2 linked regions of the Chlorobaculum tepidum TLS genome follow. The protein of the gene in region 2 interacts with the protein of the main gene of each other region in a pairwise test. Links are inferred from orthologs where the notes say so. Each region holds a gene or a part of one and is shown on either strand. Other genes may lie near its edges.

Region 1 (7,696 bases), 440 kb from region 2 along the record:
TGCGGCTCCAGCCCTGAGGTGATTACTCACGGCGTCACCGGTTTTATTTGTGATAGCCAGCTCGATTTCATCAGGGCGATCCACAATATTGGCACGATTTCACGAATTGCGTGCAGGCGTGAATTCGAGCAGCGCTTTACCCTCCGTCACATGGTTGACAATTATGAAACCCTGTACCGAAAAGTCATTGCTGCTTCATCGGCCACTGATTCACTCTCTTCGCTGCCATAGCCAAACAATGGTCAGGAGCTACCTCTCGAAGCTCAATTTTGATCTTGCAGGAACGGCTCGAAAAGTTATTATGATGGATGACGTGCCGGGACGGAGGATGATTTCCGCGCCGTCCGGCGATTGCAACCTGACTTGAGAAGCGCCTTGGAGTTCGTTCATCTTCACACCCACACCCACTATTCGATGCAGAGCAGCCCGATCTTTCCGGGCGATCTTTTCGCGGCCTGTAAAAAGCAGGGTATGACGGCGGTTGCCGTGACCGATTACGGTGCGATGTTTAACATGCCGGAGCTGTTCGGTCAGGCGAAGAAGGCTGAGGTGAAGCTGATCATGGGGGCGGAGATTTATCTGGCTGGCACCGGCTCGCGTGACAGCGGCAAACCGGCTACGCTCATCCTGCTCATTCGCGACGACATCGGTTACCGCAACATGTGCGTCATCCTGTCACGGGCAGCGCGGGACGGCTTTTCCAACGGGTTACCGCACGTGGATCGCTCCGTGCTCGAAGAGTGCCGCGACGGGCTGGTCTGCCTCTCGGCGGCGCACTCCGGCCTGATTGGTCGCGCGCTGCTCTCCGGCAATGAAACCGAAGCTGCGAATTTCGCGAACTATTATCGCGATCTTTATGGCGAGCACTTCTACCTCGAACTCCAGAAGCATGGTGCGCCGTACGAGGAGCAGCTCGTGCCGGGCACCATCCGCCTCTCGGAACAGCTCGGCATTCCGCTCGTGGCGACCAACAACGTGCACTACCTCGACCGGCGTGACTCGGGCTGCTACCGCGCCATGATCGCCAACCGCACCAAGCAGCGGCTCAACAGCCAGAATCTTCAATGCCTCCCAGGCCACGAGAACTACTTCAAGTCGGCTGCGGAGATGAGCTTGCTCTTCGACAACGCTCATGGCGAACTCGACAACACGGTGAAGATTGCCGAGGCCTGCTCCTACACCTTCATCAACAAGGATCCGCATTTGCCGAAATTCCCGCTTCCCGAAGGTTTCGACAGCGAGAAGGAGTATCTGCGCCACCTGACCTGGGAAGGGGCAAAGGAGAAGTACGGCGCAGCGGATGGCACAATTCCGGAGGAGGTGAAGGCGCGCATCGAACTGGAACTTGGCGTCATCGAGAAGATGGGTTACAGCGCCTACTTCCTGATCGTCAGCGATCTCATCGCCGCGTCGCGAAAAATGGGCTACTCGGTCGGCCCCGGACGCGGCTCGGCGGCGGGCAGCATCATCGCCTACCTGACTGGCATCACCCGGATCGATCCGTTGAAGTACAAGCTGCTGTTTGAGCGCTTCCTCAATCCGGAGCGTATTTCAATGCCCGATATCGATATCGATTTTACGCCGGTCGGCAAGCAGAAGGTTCTCGATTACACTGTGCAGAAGTATGGTGCAGAGAGCGTGGCGAAGGTTGTCGCCATCGGTACGCTTGGCGCAAAGGCGGCCATCCGCGATGCAGGGCGCGTGCTCGACGTGCCGCTCAAGGCGGTCGACCAGCTCGCCAAGCTGGTGCCGTCGAGGCCGGGCACGTCGCTCGAAGACGCCTTCCGTGAGGTCAAGGAGCTGAAGCGGCTCGTCGATACCGATCCGCAGTACCAGCAGCTCGTGCAGTACGCGCGGGCGATGGAGGGGCGGGCGCGTAACGTCTCGATGCACGCGGGTGCGGTGGTCATCACCGATGGCGCGCTCGAAGAACAGGTGCCGCTCTACGTTTCCAACAAGATTGAAACCGAGGAGCGCAAGTACGCCGACGAGTTCGATCAGAACGACATCGACGGCACGAAGGCCGAAAGCAGCGACGAGAAGCAGGTCGTCACCCAGTTCGACAAGAACTGCATCGAGCAGGCGGGCCTGCTCAAGATCGACTACCTCGGCCTCGAAACCCTCGCCGTGATCGATGAAACCCTGCGGCTCATCAAGAAGCGCCACGGCATCGACATCGATCTCGAAAAGGTGCCGATGGATGACCGCAAGACCTTCCGCATCTTTCAGGAGGGCAAGATGGCCGGCATCTTCCAGTTCGAGTCCTCCGGGATGCAGAGCTACATGATGCGCCTTCAGCCAACCACCATCGGCGACATCATCGCCATGAGCGCCCTCTACCGTCCGGGCGCGCTCAACGCCGTGATCGACGAGCACCGCAACGCGGTCGATCTGTTCATTGACCGCAAGCACGGTCGCGAGGAGATCGACTACATGCACCCGATGCTCGAGGAGATTCTCAAGGAGACTTACGGCGTCATCGTCTATCAGGAGCAGGTGATGCAGATTTCGCAGGTGATGGGGCGCTTCTCGCTTGGTAAGGCGGATAACCTACGCAAGGCGATGGGTAAGAAGGATCCGAAGCTGATGCAGAAGTTCAAGGAGGAGTTTGTCGAGGGCGCGGCGAGCATCGATGTCAACAAGGCGCTCGCCACGCGCATCTTCGACCTGATGGCCGAGTTCGCGGGCTACGGTTTCAATAAGAGCCACTCGGCGGCTTACGGCGTACTGGCCTACTGGACGGCCTATCTCAAGGCGCACTACACCATCGAGTTCATCACGGCGATTCTGAACAGCGAGATCGGCGACACTGAGCGCATGAAGCATCTTACCGACGAGGCCAAGGGGTTTGGCATCTTTATGCTTCCGCCGTCGATCAACAAAAGCGACGCGCTCTTCTCGGTTGAAGAGCACAAGGGGCGGCCTTGCATCCGCGTCGGCCTTAGCGCTATCAAGCAGGTGGGAGGGGGAGCGAGAGCGGTGGTGGCTGCGAGACTGCGGCGCGATGGCAAACCCTTCCTCAACCTTTTCGATCTAACCGCCTCGGTTGATCTTCGCGCCATGAACCGCAAGGCGCTCGAATGCCTTATTCAGGCCGGAGCGCTCGACGAGATCGATCCCAACAGGGGTAAGTTGCTTGCCAACGTTGACAAGGCGATCAAGTTCGGGCAGATTCAGAACAAGGCGGTGACGCTTGGCCAGGGAGGCTTTTTCAACGATGACTTCAGCGACGGGCAGGCGGGCGTACACTATCCCGACCTCGACAACGCCGAGCCGATGCCGGAGAGCGAGAAGCTTCAGTACGAGAAGCGGCTGGTCGGCTTCTACCTGAGCCACCATCCGCTCGACCGCTTCCGGCGCGACTGGGAGGCCTTCGCCAGCCTCACGCTCGACAAGCGCGACGTGACGCCGTCAAAGCTCTACAAGGCGATTGGCGTGATCGTTTCGGTCAAGCCCTATCAGGATCGCAAAGGCAAGCAGATGCTCTTCGGCGTGCTTGAAGATTTCACCGGCAAGGCGGACTTCACGGTTTTCGCCAGCGTTTACGAGCAGTATCACCATATGCTCAAAACAGACGAGGTGGTGATGCTCAGCGTTGAAGCCGAGGTGAAGGACGGCGGCCTTAAGCTGCTGGTGCGCGAGGTCGCGCCGCTCAAGAAGGTGCGCTCCGCACTGGTCAAAAAGGTGGTGCTGCGTATCGATGCCGACGACGCCAGTCAGCTCGGCAAGCTGCAACAGGTGCGCGAAATTTTCGAGAAGCACAAAGGTGGCACGCCGGTCGATTTCGAGGTGCGTGCCACCATCGGATCGTGCAACGAAACCCTGAAGCTCTTTGCCCGCAACACGCCAATCGAGGCCGATGACGAGGTGCTCGACCAGCTCGAAGAGATTCTCGGGCCGGATAATGTTAGAATTACGGGATAAATTTCAGGCATTTGTTGCCAAGTTGCATTTTATTCAATTATATTTGCACAGAGTAATGGTATGTCTCTTATCAATTGTTAACCCTTTATTTGAGAACTTATGAGTGGAAAATATTTCGAGGCGACTGACCAGAATTTTCAGGCAGAAATTCTTAATTCCGATAAAGTTGCGCTGGTCGATTTCTGGGCTGCATGGTGTGGTCCGTGCATGATGCTCGGCCCGGTCATCGAGGAACTTGCCGGTGATTACGAAGGCAAAGCCATCATCGCCAAACTCAACGTCGATGAGAACCCGAACACCGCCGGCCAGTACGGCATCCGCAGCATTCCCACCATGCTGATCATCAAGGGTGGCAAGGTTGTTGACCAGATGGTTGGCGCTCTGCCTAAGAACATGATCGCCAAGAAGCTCGACGAGCATATCGGCTGATCTTCCATCCGTTTCTATTCTTTGCTATCCCGGTTCAAGCCGGGATAGTTTTGTTATAATCCCAACCCTACCTCCCGGAGACAAACGATGGACAAAGATATCAGGGACGTCGTCATCATCGGAACCGGCCCTGCCGGATATACTTCTGCCATTTACACCGGACGGGCCAATCTCAAGCCGCTGGTCATCGAGGGGCCCCAGCCCGGCGGGCAGCTCATGATTACCACCGATATCGAGAACTTTCCCGGTTTTCCCGAAGGCATTCCCGGCCCGGAGCTGATGGGCAGAATGCGTGAACAGGCAGCACGTTTTGGCGTCGAGTTCCAGTTTGGCAGCATCACTGAAGTCGATGTGTCGCGCAGTCCCTTCTCTCTGATGCTCGACAATGGCCAGGAGATTCTCGCCAGAACGCTCATTATTGCCACCGGGGCGAACGCCAAATGGCTTGGCATCGAATCGGAGGAGAAGTACCGCGGGCGCGGCGTATCGGCGTGTGCAACCTGCGACGGATTCTTTTTTCGCAACTGCCGCGTGTTCGTGGTTGGCGGTGGCGATACGGCGATGGAGGAGGCGCTTTACCTCACCAAGTTCGCTTCGGAGGTTGTGCTGGTGCATCGCCGCGAGGAGTTCCGCGCTTCCAAGATCATGAGCCTGCGGGCGAGCAAGAACGAGAAGATCACCACGATGCTCAACCAGGTGGTCGATGAGATTCTCGGTGACGATATGAAGGTGACCGGCATCAGGCTCAAAAACGTCAAGACCGGCGAGCTGACCGAACATGCCTGTGATGGCGTTTTCATAGCGATCGGCCATGAGCCGAACGCCAAACTTTTCAAAGGCCAGCTCGACATGGACGATTACGGCTACATTCTCACCAAAGATCACTCCACAGAGACCAGTGTCAAAGGCGTTTTCGCCTGCGGCGACGTGCAGGACTTCACATACCGCCAGGCTGTTACTGCCGTCGGCACCGGCTGCATGGCCGCCATCGAAGCCGAACGGTTCCTCGAATCGATACGTTGACCGTTATCCCTTGTCCGGCAAAACCGGGGTTTTGAAGCTCCCGGTTTTGCCTTGCTTTTGCTTTGCCTGAAGCGGTCTCGGTTCAGCCTCCCAACGTAAAGGGTTTTATCGCAATTAGCTTGTCCTGGGTTGTATGCCTGCCGGTGCGTTGAGTAGTATATTTACTCCTGTCCGTCGGCAGAGTGAGTAAGTGATGATATTCTGCGTCATAGCAGAGTCTTTCTGTTTGTCTTAAAGGGATTTTCGTTTGTCAGGCAAGGGAGAGCTTTTCTTTTTTTGTGTTTTGAGCGTATTAACAATAACAGCTTATCAGCTATGGTTCGTTTTATAGAACTGGTTCGGCATTGTCTGCTGGATGTCAGGGAAATCCTGCCGTGGGACCTTGTGGATCGTTTGAAAGAGAATCCCGGCCTGCTCATTCTCGATGTTCGTGAGCCGAACGAATTTGATGCCATGCACATTGCCGGTTCTCTCAACGTGCCGCGCGGCATACTCGAGTCGGCCTGCGAATGGGACTTCGAAGAGACGGAGCCTGAACTGGTCAATGCACGGCAGCGCGAAATAGTGGTGGTTTGCCGGTCGGGCCATCGCAGCATTCTTGCCTCGCATTCACTGCAAGTACTGGGTTATGAAAACGTCGTTTCGCTCAAATCGGGACTGCGCGGCTGGAACGACTACGAGGAGCCGCTGGTGAACAAGGCGGGCGAGGTGGTCGATCCTGATTTTGCGGATCAATACTTTACTGCCAAGCTTCGAGCCGATCAGATGCGCCCCAAGAGAGCTTCCTGAAAGGTCTCGGTGAGCTTATGTTACTGTGTGATCATATAGTGATTTTTCTTCTTGCCTTCGAGCGTTCTTTTTTTATTTTTATTCCGCAATCTCACGATTGTTTTCATCGAAGAGCACCTGGGCTCAGCATTCCGGGAATCAGTAACACACATTGACATTAAAGGAGGAGCCTGATGGGGAACAAGACGCACGACCATGACGAGGTCATTGATAAATCGTTGAAACATGTCGATACGGAAATTCCAACCGAGGAGCAGATTCACGAGGCTGAAAAATTTGGATTCCACGGCCAGGTTCAAGCGGCAAAAATCAGGTTTGACAGATACTTTCCCGGTGTTCTGGCATCGATAACCGTTGCGGCCGCGGCTACCTTTCTCTCTGATCACTACGGCGCGCCGACGATGCTCTTCGCGCTGCTCATTGGCATGGCGTTTCGTTTTCTCTCCGAAGATGAGAGCCGGGCGCTGGTCGGCATCCAGTTCGCTTCCACCACAGTGCTTCGCATTGGCGTTGCGCTGCTCGGTATGCGCATCACCCTCGGTCAGATCCAGTCGCTTGGCGTTAAGCCGGTTGTGATGGTCTTTTTCTCGGTACTGCTCACTATTTTGTTCGGTCTGGCGCTCTCCAAAATGATGGGGCGCGGGAAACGTTTCGGCGTACTGACCGGCGGCAGCGTTGGCATCTGCGGCGCTTCCGCAGCGCTGGCTATTGCCGCCGTTTTACCCCAGGACGAGTACAGCGAGCGCAATACCATTTTCACGGTCATCAGCATCACCGCGCTGAGCACGCTGGCTATGATCGCCTATCCGGTCGTCGCTCAATGGTTCGGGCTCGACCATCAGGCCGCGGGTATTTTTCTCGGTGGTACGATTCATGACGTAGCGCAGGTGGTCGGTGCCGGTTATTCCGTATCGGAGCAGACCGGTGACACGGCGACCGTTATCAAGCTGCTCAGGGTGTCCATGCTGGTGCCGGTCGTATTTATTCTTTCACTCATTTTTCATAAGAGAAACCAGAAAGACGGAAATGCGCCCAGGCGCACGCTCCTGCCGCCATTCATCATTTTCTTCGTGCTGTTTGTCGGAATCAACAGCCTCGGCGTTGTGCCTAAACCGGCCACTCAGTTCATCAACGATGTCTCCCGCTGGTGCCTGGTTACAGCCATTGGTGCACTCGGCATGAAAACGTCGCTGAAATCGCTGTTCGAGGTTGGCTGGAAGCCGGTTTCGATCATGATCGCGGAGACGGTGTTTCTCGCTGTGCTTGTGCTCGGCTCGGTGGTCTGGATGTCATAACCGTGCCCGGCGGTGTGCCAGTTACTTGGTCAAAAGGCTATGGGTCGGCAGAAAAAGAATGCATGCTTTTTGGTACGTTTTTCTTGCTTGACATATGCGTTGCGTATGGTTTTTGCTTTGACCTGAACGGGTTTATTTGTTTTACCTTGATCAATTATTTTTTTTGCCAAATTCCTATTGCGTTCACTGGGCCTTTGAATGGACAAGGCTTTCACCTGAGAGCCGCAATACACCCC
Region 2 (7,865 bases):
GAGAGGCCGTATTCGAGGAAGCAGACGAGCGCCGAGACCGGGTTGCCGGGCAACGAAAAAACGATCTTGCCCGATCCGGTCGTGCCAAAGTAAACTGGCTTGCCCGGTTTCTGCGCCACCTTCCAGAACTTCTGCTCTACGCCCAGCTCGTTGAGCGCGTCGTACATGAAATCGAACTCGCCCGTCGAGATGCCGCCTGTGGTGATGACGACGTCCGACTCTGCGATGGCCAAAGCAAGCGCCTCGCGGATCGCTTGCCGGTTGTCTCGCAACTGGCGCATCCCGACGACTTTAGCTCCGGCACCCTCGACGCACGAGGCGAGCAGCGCCAAATTGCTGTTGTAAATGGCCAGCGGTTCGATCTGTTCGCCTGGCATCCGCAGTTCGTCGCCAACCGTGATGATCGAGACGCGCGGCTGCCGCCGCACGAGCGCCACGGCGATGCCGAAAGTGGCGAACAGGCCGATCTCCGCTGGCGTGATGCGGGTGCCGGCGGCAGCGAGCAGCGCGCCAGGCTGCATTTCCTCGCCCGCGTGGCGAATGTTCGCGCCCTTTTTCGGGGCTTTGTAGAACTCCACTGCGTCGCTGCCGAAGCCGCTGGTCTCTTCGAAGGGGACGACGGTGTCAGCGCCTTCGGGAATGGGCGCGCCGGTCATGATGCGGCAGCAGGTTCCGGTTTCGAGTGGCGCAACGTTGAGTGCTCCGGCGGCCAGCTCCTGCGAGACCGGCAGCGTCACGGGAGCGCCGTCCGACGCATCGGCAATCTCGCCGAATCGCACGGCGAAGCCGTCCATTGCGGCGTTGGTGAAGCGCGGCATCGCGAATCCGGCACGGACATCTTCGGCAAGCACCCGGCCCTGGAGCTGGAGCAGCGGAACGGAGACGGTTGCCTCGATCAGGGGTGTCGTCGTGGCGATAATTTCGTGAGCTTCGTGAACGGTCGTCATTGTTTTGGCCTGTTTTTGTTTACTTTCGTGAGCTTCGTGAACGACGGTCATCATGCGTGGCCATCCCCTTTGAGCATCGGGAATGCGTGGAAGATGGCGGGAACGAGCACTTCGAGTGCGTCTTTGGCCGCGCTCGTACTACCCGGCAGGCAGACGACCACCGTGTTGCCGATTACGCCGGCGGCGAGGCGCGAAAGCATCGCAGTTCGCGTTTTCGTTTGCCCCCACCGAAGCAGCTCCTGCTCCACGCCGGGCAGTCGTCGGGTGAACTTCGGGGCAAGCGTGTCGATGGCGAGGTCGCGCGGGCCGAGGCCGGTGCCGCCGGAGGTAACGATGAACTCGATGCCCTCGCCGATCCAGGCCTCGACCGTCGCGGCGATCTCGACCGGTTCGTCGGGAGTGATGGTTAGTGCCTCGACCGCGCATCCAGCTTTTTGAAGACCTTCGCGCAAAATCGCACCGGAATGGTCGGTCGCCGTGCCTGCTGCGATGGAGTCCGACATGACGAGAATAGCCGTGCGCGGGTGATACTCTGCTGCCGACGACTTGCCGCCGGTTTTGTGGTCGAGTCGGATGGCGGAAATCTCCATCGTCTTGTCCACCGCCTTGCACATGTCGTAAATGGTCAGCGCCGCTACAGAGACGGCGGCGAGTGCCTCCATCTCGACGCCGGTCGATTCGCGCGTGATGACGGTTGCTGCAATACCGATCGAGTCGTCGCCGATCTCGAATTCGATGTCGATCCACGAAAGGTTAAGCTGGTGACAGAGAGGGATGAGTGTCGAGGTCTGTTTGGCCGCCTGGATGCCAGCGATCTTGGCTGCGGCGAGTACGTTGCCCTTCGGGAGTTCCTTTCGGCGGAGCAGCGCGATGGTTTCCGGCAGCATAACGATGCGTCCCGAAGCGCAAGCTTTACGCCGTGTTGGCGGTTTGCCGGAAACGTCCGCCATGCGAACCATGCCGTTTTCATCGAGGTGGGTGAATTCCATGATTAGCAAGATTTCGTTCGACCGGAAAACCATACCAGTTGTGCGTTCAGGCTCCGGGATTGACAATGCAGCGTCGAGGCCGGTCCTCTATTCTGTTCTTTTTGCCCCAAATATAAAAACAATCTTTAAGCGTTTTGCGATTTTCTGCGGCTTCGGCGTTTTTGTGGTTTCCGGGCAAATGCGTGGAACTCATTCAAAAAAAACGGAGTATTATGAGTAGTCACAATTCCTGTCGCTTCGAGGCGTGGGGAGAGGGATACTAACCGAAGCAATACTTTCAATCAAAATCAATATCGCTATGGGAACCAAAGGACGTGAAATCGTAGGCGATTCCATCGATCGCGTACTTGAACTGCTGAACAAGGCCTTTGCCGACGAGTGGCTTGCCTACTACCAGTACTGGATCGGCGCCAAGATCGTGGAGGGGCCAATGAAGGACGCCGTGATTGCCGAGCTGGTGCAGCACGCCGCGGACGAACTGCGTCATGCCGACATGGTGAGTATGCGCATTATTCAGCTTGGCGGCACGCCGCTCACCAGCCCGAAGCAGTGGTTCGAGTGGACCAACTGCGGCTACGAGGCGCCCGACGACAAGTTCGTTAAGATGATCCTCGAACAGAACATCTCCGGCGAGCAGTGTGCCATCACTACCTACAACAGCATCATCCAGGAGATCGGCATGAAAGATCCGGTCACCTACAACCTCGCCGTGCAGATTCTTCAGGACGAGGTGACCCACGAAGAGGATCTTCAGGCGCTCCTCGAAGACCTCGGAGTCTTCCTGCGGAAATGATTTTCAATTCACCATTCATAACTCATAATTATTCACTTATGCCGACGACACACGAAAATCTGAAGAACGCCTTTGCCGGTGAAAGCCAGGCCTTCATGAAATACACCACCTTTGCCGAGAAGGCTGAAAAAGAGGGCTTCAAGAACGTGGCCAAGCTGTTCAGAACCACCGCGCAGGCCGAGCGCATCCACGCGCAGGGCCACCTTGCCGCGGACGACGCTATCGGCTCGACCGCTGAAAACCTCGAAACGGCCATCGGTGGCGAGACCTACGAGCACAACGAAATGTATCCGCCGATGTTCGAGCAGGCCGTGGCCGAAGGTCACAAGGCCAAGCGCATGTTCGGTTTCGCCGTGGAAGCCGAGAAGGTTCACGCCGCGCTCTATCGCAAGGCGCTCGAAGCGGTCAAGGCTGGACAGGACCTGGCTGAAACTGAAATCTGGCTCTGCCCGGTTTGCGGTCACATCGAGCTTGGCGCTCCGCCGGAGCACTGCCCGATCTGTAACGTCAAGGCGTCAGCCTACATCCAGATCGCCTGATCGTTCGACTCACATCGAAAAATGTCAATGCTCTCCGTCGTGAAGCCGGGGGGCATTTTTTGTCCGGATCGGAATCATAAACGGATGTTGTAGAAAAAATAAATCGATTTCAATTATGATTTTGAGGAAAAAGCTTTATAAACGAAGAGCCTGAACGGAGGTGGGGAGATGCGCTTACGATGCCGCTTTTTTTCCCGCGCAGTTTGAGCAGATTCCGCTGATAACCATGCGCTTGCCGGTTACGGTAACGTGTTTTCCGATATGGGGGGGGGGAGTGGTACATCGTCAAGAGTCGCGTCGCAGAAATCGGTGATCTGGCCGCATCTGATACCGTGGAGATGATGGTGATTGTTGGCCTGGGAATCGAATCTCCTGGTGGAGAGCGAACAGGATTCGGCCATGTCGATTACGCCGATCTCGGAAAAGGGAAGCAGCGTCCTGTTCACCGTGTCAAAGGAAATCGTTGGCCAGGTATCGGTAATCTTCCGGTACACCCAGTCCGTCGAAGGGTGATCAGCGCAGTCCATGAGCAGTTTGTAGATGGCATGGCGCTGTGGCGTCACTTTCAGGCCGGCTTTCCGGCAGCGTTCGATGAACCGGTTCATGCGTTTTTCCTTTATACCCGATTGCTCCATTGGCTTTTTTTCGTCACGGCACGGTGACAATAACTTCCGAATGCAAGAGGTCTGCCTGTTGATATAGTCAGATATTAACAATTATTGATTTCTGCGAAAAATTTATAAAAAATACATGGGAAAACAAGTGTAACGGGATTGTGCAATGGGCTGTTTTTGTTTTGTATGCCGCGTTCTCTACCTTGCTCTAACGGCCCCTCAGCTATTATCCGTCAAGGCGCTGGATGGTAGCATTGCTTGAAACCGGACGCGATTCTATGGTGGCAATGAAAGAAAACAGCAAAGAGGAACGCGGTCGCCTGCACGGTATGGTGTGGTCGTCATCCGCTTTTTTTTCGTTCATGTGGAGGCACTTCGTTCACGACCGTGTCCTCATGAGCGCTGGTTCACTTGCGTTTCAGACTCTGCTTTCGCTTGTACCACTCATGGCGGTGACGCTGTCGATCCTGAAGGTTTTTCCGGTTTTCGCTTCGCTCAAACAGTACATTGGCGACTTTCTGTTCCAGAATTTCGCTCCCGCCCAGGGATCGATCCTGAAAGGCTATCTCTGGGAGTTCATCGATAAAACCTCTTCGCTTTCCACCGTCGGAGGTCTTTTTCTCATCGTCATCGTTCTGTTTCTGATTTCGACCATCGATCAGACGCTCAACGATATTTGGGAGGTGCAAACCCCGCGCCGGAGGTTGCAGGGTTTCACGCTTTACTGGACGGTGCTGACGCTCGGTCCAGTTTTCATTGGCACCAGCGTCCTGGCCAGCTCGTACGTGTGGTATTCGGTGTTTGCAGAGGGGGCGCTGCTTGAAATGAAAGCGCGAGTGCTCTCGTATGTGCCGGTGTTAAACTCCGTCATTGCCTTTTTTCTGCTGTACATGCTGGTTCCAAACCGCAAGGTTCGCTTCACTCATGCACTTGCCGGTGGCGTGCTTGCTGCTGTGCTTTTCGAGCTTGCCAAAAGATGGTTCACCTTTTACGTTTCGAGTTTCGCCACCTTTGAGCATATTTACGGCGCGCTTTCGGTCGTTCCGATGCTCTTTTTCTGGATATACCTCGAATGGGTGGTGGTGCTGACTGGCGCGGAGTTTGTCTTTTCACTCGGCTACTTCAGGCCTGCGGTGTGCCCCGCACGGGAGTTCGATCCCTTGCAGGGAGTGCCAGAGGTGGTCGCCGTCTTGCGTTCAGTGTGGCGCGCACAGCTATCCGGGAGTTTTATGACCGGTAAAAAACTTCTGGCATCGGAAAATAGTGGCGACCGTAGTAAATTGGGCCATGTCGTCGATTTTCTGAAGCAGAACGGGATTCTGCACAAGACCGCCGATGGTGGACTTGCCATCAGTGCAGATCTTCACGCCGTTACCTTGTACGACCTCTACACCAAGCTTCCGAGGGAGCTTTTCAATGGAGACGGGTGCGTGGATGAAGGACCGGCGAGTCGCGAATTCGAGCCGCTCCGGGCAGAGGTCCGCGAAGCGCTCAGGAGCGCGATGCAGACGCCGCTGATTACGCTGGTGAACGATTCAACGGAAAAGGATTCATGAGTTATCAGGTTATAGCGCGAAAGTACAGGCCTTCACGGTTTGCCGACATTACCGCGCAGGAGCATATTACCGGCACGATCCAGAACTCACTACGGATGGGACGAGTCGGCCACGGTTACATCTTTTCGGGACTTCGGGGCGTGGGCAAGACCACGGCGGCTCGTGTGTTTGCCAAGGCGGTCAACTGCCAGCGCATGATCGACGATCCGCAGTATCTCAAGGAGGTGACCGAGCCGTGTGGCGTGTGCGAGAGCTGCCGCGATTTCGATGCCGGGGCGAGCCTGAACATCTCCGAGTTTGACGCCGCCTCAAACAACAGTGTTGACGATATCCGTCTGCTTCGCGAGAACGTGCGTTACGGCCCGCAGAAAGGACGCTATCGAGTCTACATCATCGATGAGGTGCACATGCTCTCGACGGCGGCATTCAACGCGTTTCTCAAGACGCTAGAAGAGCCGCCGCCGCACGCGATCTTTATCTTTGCAACCACCGAGCTTCACAAAATTCCGGCCACCATCGCCTCGCGCTGCCAGCGCTTCAACTTCAAGCGCATTCCGCTTGATCGCATTCAGGGCCAGCTCCGGCAGATCTGCGACGCCGAGGGTATCACCGCTGATGCTGACGCGCTCCAGCTCATTGCGCGCAAGGCGCAGGGTTCGATGCGTGATGCCCAGAGCATTCTTGACCAGGTGATCGCCTTTGCTATCGACAGTGAGGGGGAGCGCGCCATCCGCTACGACAAGGTCTCTGAGCTGTTGAGCTACATCGACGACGAACACTTTTTCATGGTGACCGATGCCATCGCCAACGCCGATGCCGCTGCGATGCTCGAAGTGGCGGGCATGGTCAACCGAAACGGTTACGACGAGCAGGATTTTCTGGAAAAGCTGATCGAGCATTTCCGGAACTTTCTCATCATCCACAATTTACGGTCGAGCAAGCTGATCGAGCGTCCGGAACCGGTGAAAGAACGCTACCAGCGAGACGCGCTGCGGCTGACGCCAGCGGCGATCATGGCGATGACCGACTTTCTCATGCAGACCCAGCGTGAGCTGAAGTTCTATGCCGAGCATCAGTTCCGCTTTGAGCTGGCGCTGCTCAAGCTGATTGAACTGGGTAGGGGAGTCTGGCCATCACCAACCGCTTCGGCGGACGAAAAAAAAAAGCTTGAGCCTGTAGCTCCACCGTCCGCGCCCGCATCTGCTGCACCGTTCAAGCCGGAACGGTCCACCCGGCGCTCGAAAACGGCATCTTCCCCGGAATCTGGTACGGCCCCGTCCGGCTTGCCTCCGGTGCCGGAGCCGCCTCCTCTTCCGACGAAGGGGAGTGCCTCTTCGCGTCCAGCCGAATCGAAACTGGCGGCTTCCATCGACCTCGGCTCCTGGAAACAGGCCTTCTCCAAATTTGGCAGCAACGCTGACCAGCATCTACCGGCAAGAAACCGGTTGCGCGTTGAGGAGAACGTTGCCGGGACGGACAGTGGCGCGCCGGTCGCGGTGCTCGAACAGTTGCGCATGGAGTGGGGGCGCTTCCTCGAACACCTCTCGGCCAAAGGATTGCAGGTGCTGGTATCGCATCTTCACTCATCCGAGCTGATGTCGTGCAGCCCTTCGGGCGTAGTGGAGCTCGGGTGCTGCCGGAAGTTTTCGTTCGAAGAGCTTCAGCACGACTCAGCCCTACTCGAAACCGAGATGGCCGATTTTTACAGGCTGCCATTGAAACTCGCCATACGCTACGACGCCGAGCGCGACGCCTGCACCCGTGAGAAGAGCATCTTCACCATGTTCAAAGAGCTGTCGGAAACGAACGAGGTCGTGCGTTATCTGATCAGCGAGTTCGGCGGTGAGCTGGTTTACTGAGCGTAAAGGGTTTTAGAATTCGCGCAAAATTCCTGATATTCAGGGTCGTTTTTATAGAATTCTTGTTCCGGCAGTGATCGGGATTATGACATTTTTTCACTACGAGTCCCCAGGGGCTTTCAAAACGGGTTATACACGATTTATATGAGTAAAGAGCCAACAACGGCGGATGGTTTGCAGAACAGATTCAGAACGCACTATTGTGGCCGGTTGAACCGCAAGTCGGAAGGCGAGTTGGTCAGGATCGCTGGATGGGTGCATCGCATCCGCGACCACGGCGGCCTGATCTTCATCGATCTTCGCGACCATACCGGCATCTGCCAGCTCGTGGTGCTGCCTGAAAACGAAAGCCAGTTCAAGCTTGCTGAAACGCTGCACTCCGAATCGGTGATCTCCGCCGAGGGCAAGGTGGTGCTTCGTTCCGACGAAACCGTTAACCCGAGGCTCGCATCGGGCGCTATCGAGGTGGTCGTCAGCTCAATCCAGATCGAAAGCAACGCTGATCCGCTGCCCTTCCCGGTGGCCGACGACATGCCGACCTCTGAGGAGCTGCGTCTGAAATACCGCT

What was found. The genes of interacting proteins can lie anywhere in the genome.
Region 1: the proteins of dnaX (region 2) and dnaE interact in binary tests that used the Escherichia coli proteins (3 or more experiments, as listed by UniProt). The link is inferred for Chlorobaculum tepidum TLS from one-to-one orthologs.

The regions. Positions count from the first base shown.
Region 1 is NC_002932.3:802,137-809,832, forward strand. The notes cover bases 1-4,124. They hold dnaE (DNA polymerase III subunit alpha), read left to right. Parts: upstream 1-375; coding sequence 376-3,924; downstream 3,925-4,124. Other genes in these bases: AYT24_RS03920 (glycosyltransferase family 4 protein), read left to right, coding at 1-231; trxA (thioredoxin), read left to right, coding at 4,024-4,124. Also shown: more of trxA, read left to right, coding at 4,125-4,353; trxB (thioredoxin-disulfide reductase), read left to right, coding at 4,441-5,376; AYT24_RS03940 (rhodanese-like domain-containing protein), read left to right, coding at 5,692-6,165; AYT24_RS03945 (YeiH family protein), read left to right, coding at 6,339-7,460. UniProt on the Escherichia coli protein: DNA polymerase III is a complex, multichain enzyme responsible for most of the replicative synthesis in bacteria. This DNA polymerase also exhibits 3' to 5' exonuclease activity. The alpha chain is the DNA polymerase catalytic subunit.
Region 2 is NC_002932.3:1,245,598-1,253,462, reverse strand. The notes cover bases 4,867-7,865. They hold dnaX (DNA polymerase III subunit gamma/tau), read left to right. Parts: upstream 4,867-5,434; coding sequence 5,435-7,297; downstream 7,298-7,865. Other genes in these bases: aspS (aspartate--tRNA ligase), read left to right, coding at 7,442-7,865; AYT24_RS06005 (YihY family inner membrane protein), read left to right, coding at 4,867-5,438. In the rest of the region: glp (molybdopterin molybdotransferase MoeA), read right to left, coding at 1-947; moaCB (bifunctional molybdenum cofactor biosynthesis protein MoaC/MoaB), read right to left, coding at 998-1,936; AYT24_RS06020 (ferritin-like domain-containing protein), read left to right, coding at 2,235-2,729; AYT24_RS06015 (rubrerythrin family protein), read left to right, coding at 2,768-3,268; AYT24_RS06010 (Fur family transcriptional regulator), read right to left, coding at 3,508-3,873; more of AYT24_RS06005, read left to right, coding at 4,170-4,866. UniProt on the Escherichia coli protein: Part of the beta sliding clamp loading complex, which hydrolyzes ATP to load the beta clamp onto primed DNA to form the DNA replication pre-initiation complex.